One region of the Rhizobium sp. SU303 genome, then DNA from elsewhere that is predicted to be linked to it. Evidence: predicted binding sites of a transcription regulator. Region 1 holds the regulator's gene; each other region holds the start of a gene.

Region 1 (2,266 bases):
GCTTGAAGCCGGCAATCGTCTCGGAACCGTCCGGCATCGTCATCGGCCGGGTGAACTGCAGCATCTCGCCGGCGCTCGATCCGTTGCCGACGAAATTCTGATGATCGATGCCGGCATCCTTGCTGCCGAAAGCCATCCCCGAAAGCCCCTCCTCGCAACAGCGGAAACGGAAGGCCTGGTTGCGGGCAGTGAAGACATTGCCTTGCCGCGCCGATGCCTCGCTCTCCTCGACGCTCGCAATCCCGAGCGGCTCCAGATAGGTCTTGTCGGCAAAAAAGACGCAGGCATTCTCCGTTCCGAAGGGATGGCGCGCATCGGCGGCAACGGTGAAGCCGAGCTTGCCGAGCCTCTCGCGCGCCAGATCGATGTTGACGACCGGCAGCACGACATGATCCAGCGGGTGCGGTTTGGCGGAATGCTCGTTCATGATGTCCCTCCTGGAAACGGCAAGAGATTTGCGACGGCGCGCCCCTCAACGCAAGAGATGTGTCCCAATCCGGCGAATGAAAATAAAAATCTCAACGAGTTGGCGCCAAGTTTTACGGAAATTTAGCTACTTGCGGAACACATATGGAACATATAGTGTCTGTTCTGGATTTGTTTCAATCACGAGGTCACAACGTCGATGCTCACGCGCAAACAACAGGAGCTTCTCCTTTTCATTCATGAGCGCATGAAGGAATCCGGCGTTCCGCCATCTTTCGACGAAATGAAGGATGCCCTGGACCTCGCCTCCAAGTCCGGGATTCATCGCTTGATTACAGCGCTTGAGGAGCGAGGCTTCATTCGCCGCCTACCGAATCGCGCCCGCGCGATCGAGGTCATCAAGCTTCCGGAGGCCTACAGCCCCAGCATTCAGCCCCGGCGCGGCTTTTCGCCGAGCGTCATCGAGGGCAGCCTCGGCAAGCCGCAGCCGGTTGCTACTCCTGCTCCCGCAAAACCCGTCGCCGACAACGCCAACTCGGTCTCCGTGCCGGTCATGGGCCGAATCGCTGCCGGTGTGCCGATCTCGGCGATCCAGAACAATACCCACGACATCGTCGTTCCGGCCGACATGCTCGGCTCCGGTGAACATTATGCGCTCGAGGTCAAGGGCGATTCGATGATCGACGCCGGCATCTTCGACGGCGACACCGTGATCATCCGCAACGGCAGCACCGCAAGTCCTGGCGACATCGTCGTTGCTCTCGTCGACGACGAAGAAGCGACACTCAAGCGCTTCCGCCGCAAGGGCGCCTCGATCGCGCTGGAAGCGGCCAACCCAGCTTACGAGACCCGGATTTTCGGGCCGGACCGTGTCAAGGTTCAGGGTAAACTCGTCGGTCTCATTCGCCGATATCACTGACATTGGCCAGGCCGGATTCGGTAAAACTGTTGCTGCGCCAGTCATAGGCACGATGGCGCATCCATGGCCGCGACAATACATCGAATGCGGTTGCGACCTCCAGGCCGGTGTCCGTGAAGCGCAACTCGATGGAACCGGTCCTGCGCAACGTCTCACCGGTGAAGAGCGTCGCACCTGAACGGCAATTGTTGAAGCGAAGGCGGACCGACGTCACGACGATATCGGCCGCGTCGCACGCCGGGCCGAGATAGGCGGCGTTGTCGATGACGGTTACCACCCGACCATTGCCAAGCCTTGATATGCACCAGGCCTTCTTGACGCAGGAAAAGCGGTTTGCGTCACCGCCCGCTGCGGCCGTCCGCATCGCGGTCCTTGCTTCGTTCTGCTGATCGCGGGAAAGCCTGACGCGGCGGTCTTCTCCCTCAGGCGGGATAGCAGGACCATCCAGCATCTTCGGCGGATCATGCCTCGGCAGGACCAGCGCTCTCTGCCACTGGTCGAAGATGAAGTCCGGCGGTCTTTCACGGTTGGAAGCCATTGCCGCCGCCTCGACGACCGCGACGAGACTGCCATCCTCCGAAATCACCAGATCCGGCGGCCGGGGAACCGGCAGAAGCAGCAGGATGAGTGTTGCGACCGCGATGATCGATGTGCCGACATGGCGCAACCGGGTGCGGAGCAGCGTCAGCAGCAGAAAGCCTGCCACGGCGACGGCGAAATACCAGGCGGGCAAGCGGCCGACGTCGATATTGCCACCCCAGCCGGACACCGTCTTTGCGACCGCGATCACCAAATCGAGGCCAAATCCGACGATCTTCCAAGCCCAAACATCCAGACCGAAAGGCATGAGCAGCATCGCCAGCAGGCCTGCCGGCATGATGATGAAGGAGATGATCGGCATCGTCGCGAGGTTTGCCGGCA
Region 2 (2,266 bases), 2.1 Mb from region 1:
GCGATTTTGCCGGGAATTGCGGAAAACGAAAAGCCTCCGCCGCCTAAAAACCCAGAGACTGCTGGGCAGGCGGCGGCGGGGCGAGGTTGACGCCTTCGAGCTCCAGCATGCGGGCCTTCGATGACGAACCGCCGGGCGCGGAGAAGCCGCCGATCTTGCCGCCGGCCGCAAGCACCCGGTGGCAGGGAATGATCAGGGCGACAGGGTTCTTCGCCATTGCCTGGCCAACGTCGCGGGCGGCTTCCGGCCCGACGCCGAGCTCCTTGGCGAGCGCACCGTAGGTGGTCGTGTGGCCCCAGCCGACACGCCTTGCCGCCGCATAAATATCCCGGAAGAAGGTATCCTGGCCGGCAAGGTCGAGTTCGACGCCGGAAAAATCCGTCTCCTCGCCCTGGAAGTAACGCTTCACCGCAGCGACCGTCTCCAGCACGGCAGGCGTCGGCGCGCCGGCTTCGGCATCGGGCAGGCGGCGCAGCAGCAGCCGTTCGGTTGCTTCCGCTGATTTGGTCGGCAGTTGGAAGCGGGTGATGCCGGCGTCGCTCCAGGCGATGCCGCAGAAACCGCCCGCGGTTTCGAAGATGAGATAGTGGTGTATGGTCTCTGCCATGACACAGCCTCCGCGTTTTCGATGACCCTCAAAATCGTATGGGACGGCCTCGGTTTCAACCCGTTTCTTGCGCGCATAAGGCTTCCGGGAAATATCGCGATGCGTCTCTCGCAATGTCGATCGAACATTCACGTCATCCGTTCAGAGCGGATTGTATCGGAAAATTATGTTCTCTTTTTGTTCTTGATATTCAATCTCGCCGGAGTATCCTTCGTCGCGTTTTGGAAACGACGAGGTGGGTCATGACGACCCTGAGAGCCCATGAACCAAATCTCCTTCGACTTCGAGGATGGGCGAAGTCGGCGCGGGCGACCGGGCGAAAGCCATAGCGGCGGACACCGGCTTTTCTTCGCCCTCTGTCCGCCTGCGGCGGTCGAGCGGCAGGCGGCATCGATCGCCGATGACTATGGGAAGACTTTCTCTCTTTCGGCAAAGCCACGGCTGACGACGCTGCATATGACGATCATCGGCATCGACGATTATGAAGAATTGCCCGAGGACGCGGTCTTTGCGGCGCGCCAGGCCGGCGCCACGGTGGAGAGCGCGCCGATCGCGATCACTTTCGACAGGATCATGAGCTTCAGGCGGGAAGGCAAGGCGCGGCCGCTCGTGCTTTACGGCGAAGGCGGGCTGAAACCGCTCACCCGACTGCATGTCCAGCTCGGTGTCGGCATGCACAATGCCGGACTGCGGCACAATATCAGCCGCGATTTCACACCGCATATGACGCTGCTCTACGACGGCAAGACCGTGCCGCCGGCGGCCCTCGACACACCGGTTTCATGGACGGCATCCGAATTCCTGCTCATCCACAGTGTTCTCGGAAAAACCGAACATCGGATCATCGATCGCTGGCCGCTGCTCGGCTGAGGCAATGATGTCTCCGGACCACGCTTGCGCTTGCCCTATTTCCGCTCATATAGCTCGGAATGCCTAACCGGGCGCTGGTTGCAAACGGGAACGAAGACAGCATGGACGTTTCAGAGATCATCATCCCTGGAGATACGCCGGGAACGGAGTGGCGGCTGCCGGTGCTGCGCTTTAAAGGCCACGATCCGAAGGCGCCGAAGATCTATATCCAGGCGGCACTGCATGCCGGCGAGCTGCCGGGAACGGTGTTGCTGCATTTCCTCTGCGAAAGGCTGCGGCAGGCGGAAAGCCAAGGTGGGATCGCCGGCGACATCACCATCGTGCCGCAGGCCAATCCGATCGGTGCGGCGCAATCGCATTTCGGCGAGCTGCAGGGCCGTTTCGACCTGGGTTCACGCACCAATTTCAACCGGGATTTCCCGCTGATCTCGATTGTCGATCGCGCCACGCTGATCGAAGATCTCGATGATTATCCGGCTACCGACAGATTGAAGAGGCAGCTGCTGCATATGGCGCTTGGCGCCGATCTGGTGCTCGACCTGCATTGCGACGATGAATCCTTGCAATATGCCTATATCGACGAGGCCTTCTGGCCGGAGGCGGCCGATCTCGCCGCTGCACTCGACATGGAGGTCGTGCTGCTTTCGGATGGCGAAAGCTCGGCCTTCGAGGAGGCCGTCGGCTTTGCATGGAAATATGAAGTTCCCGGCGAACGCCGGCCACGTCTGCTCGGCAAACTCTCCGTCACCGTCGAGCTGCGCGGCAAACGCGACGTCGATCCGGTGCTGG
Region 3 (2,266 bases), 1.2 Mb from region 1:
TTGCGGTGATCTCGTCGATGCCGAAACCGTAGGATCGATAGAGCCAGTCGGCCTGATAGAGCCGGTGTTCCCGCATCAACGGCGGCTTGATCAGCGGCAGGTTTTTCGACGAGTCCGGGATCGGGCTGAAGGCGGAATAGTAGACGCGCTTCAGCCCGTAGCTGCTGTAAAGCCGACCGCTGGTCGCAAGGATCGTCGCATCGTTCGCGCCATCGGCGCCGACGATCATCTGTGTGCTCTGGCCGGCAGGCACGAAACGCTGACGCTTCTTCGTCTGCAGCGTCGGTTCGCCGGCGGCCTCGATCTTCAGCCGCAGATCCCCCATCGATCGCCGGATATTGGCAGGCTTCTTTTCCGGCGCAAAACGGGTGATACCGTTATCCGTCGGCAACTCGATATTGAGCGACAGCCTGTCGGCATGAAGCCCCGCCTCCTCGATCAGACGCGGCGACGCCTCGGGGATCGACTTCAGATGGATATAGCCGCGGAAATTATGGGTCACACGCAGTTCGCGGACGATGCGGACCATCTCTTCCATCGTGTAATCGGATGAACGAATGATGCCGGAGGAAAGGAACAGGCCTTCGATATAGTTGCGGCGGTAAAATTCCAGCGTCAGCCAGATGACCTCCTCGGGCGTAAAGCGCGCCCGTTCGACATTGCTCGACGAGCGATTGACGCAATAGGCGCAGTCGTAGATGCAGAAATTGGTCAGCAGTATTTTCAAAAGCGAAATGCACCGCCCGTCCGGGGCATAGGCATGACAGATGCCGGATCCCTCGGTCGAACCGAGCCCGCCGCTTGCCCGGGAATCACGTTTCACCGTGCCGCTGGAAGCGCAGGAAGCGTCATATTTCGCGGCATCGGAAAGGATGGCCAAGCGTTCTGTTAGCGACTTCTTCATTAGTATGTTCACTATATGTTCCGGCATGCAGAGTCAATCGGAACGATCCGATTTCCGCCCATTTTCAAGCTGCATCACCGGATGTTGGAGCAGGCCGCGTTTCTTTCATGCGAATTTTCTGGAAATCGGGCTTGGCGATCTGCTATAAGCGTCCGACTAAGATTGTGGCACGGTTCCGAAGCTCCCCTTCGGGACCTGTTTTCTTTTGTGTTCGCCGCTGATTATGCGGATACAAGGATTGAAGGACAGAAAAATGGTTGAAAAGGTACCGATGACACCGGGCGGTTTCGTCAAGCTGCAGGAAGAACTGCGCTGGCGTCAGCAGGAAGAGCGTCCCCGAATCATCGAGGCGATCGCCGAAGCCCGTGCCCATGGCGACCTTTCCGAAAACGCCGAATACCACGCCGCCAAGGAAGCCCAGAGCCATAATGAAGGCCGCATCAGCGAGCTGGAAGACTTGACGGCGCGCGCCGAGGTCATCGACCTCACCAAGATGTCGGGCGACAAGATCAAGTTCGGCGCTAAGGTGAAGCTCATCGACGAGGACACCGACGAAGAAAAGACCTATCAGATCGTCGGCGACCAGGAAGCCGACGTCAAGGCCGGCCGCATCTCCATCTCCTCGCCGATCGCCCGTGCGCTGATCGGAAAGGAAGTCGGCGATTCCATCGAGGTCAATGCGCCGGGTGGCTCCAAGGCCTACGAAATCCTCCAGGTTTCCTGGGGCTGATCGCCCGCCAGCCGCGAGACCCCTCCCTTGCCTGATATCCGTGACGTCGAGATCATTGCGCCCAATTTCAAGCGCCGGCTCTCCGGCGTCACGTCAACTATCGTTCAGCTCATCCCATGCCAGATCCGGCTCGGTATCAAGATCGCGACACTCGGCCCCGGCCTGCCGGAGGACCTGCCGAAACTTAAGGGACGGCAGCTCCTCGGCCTCTGGCGCCCACCGGCGCGCCGGCGCCAGCGTGTCTGGCACGCTCGCCGCAACAACGAGATGGCTGTCGGCATCCTGCTGCGTCATCTGTTGCGCATGCCGCTGAAGCTTCTCTTCACCTCGGCCGCGCAACGCCGGCACACCGCCTATACGAAATGGCTGATCCGTCGCATGGACGCTGTCATCGCGACCAGCGATCGATCCGGCTCGTTCCTGGAGATACCGCACACGGTGATCCAGCACGGCGTCGACCTTGCTCTGTTCCATCCGCCGGAAACGGCGGAGGACGGCATCGCCGCCACCGGCCTGCCGGGCCGCTATCTCATCGGCTGCTTCGGCCGTGTGCGCCATCAGAAGGGCACTGATCTTTTCGTCCAGGCGATGATCGAACTGCTGCCGCAGCACCCCGAGTGGACGGCGGTCGT

Evidence for each region. Region 1 encodes LexA, which represses DNA repair genes until DNA is damaged. Its sites were predicted from a motif close to TGTTCNNNNTGTGTTCNG; they were not measured.
Region 2: RlegSU303_RS24130 (2'-5' RNA ligase family protein) is a predicted target of LexA. The motif match lies at 775-792, and genes of this name have one in related genera.
Region 3: RlegSU303_RS15990 (putative DNA modification/repair radical SAM protein) is a predicted target of LexA. The motif match lies at 910-927, and genes of this name have one in related genera.

Annotation. Positions count from the first base shown of each region.
Region 1 is NZ_CP088095.1:1,970,237-1,972,502, reverse strand. Features, by position in the region: gene RlegSU303_RS09915 (VOC family protein) at 1-427, opposite strand, end outside; gene lexA (transcriptional repressor LexA) at 626-1,345, shown strand; gene RlegSU303_RS09905 (ComEC/Rec2 family competence protein) at 1,326-2,266, opposite strand, start outside.
Region 2 is NZ_CP088095.1:4,922,346-4,924,611, reverse strand. Features, by position in the region: gene RlegSU303_RS24135 (methylated-DNA--[protein]-cysteine S-methyltransferase) at 44-607, opposite strand; gene RlegSU303_RS24130 (2'-5' RNA ligase family protein) at 869-1,477, shown strand; gene RlegSU303_RS24125 (succinylglutamate desuccinylase/aspartoacylase domain-containing protein) at 1,579-2,266, shown strand, end outside.
Region 3 is NZ_CP088095.1:3,185,617-3,187,882, forward strand. Features, by position in the region: gene RlegSU303_RS15990 (putative DNA modification/repair radical SAM protein) at 1-904, opposite strand, end outside; gene greA (transcription elongation factor GreA) at 1,158-1,634, shown strand; gene RlegSU303_RS16000 (glycosyltransferase family 4 protein) at 1,662-2,266, shown strand, end outside.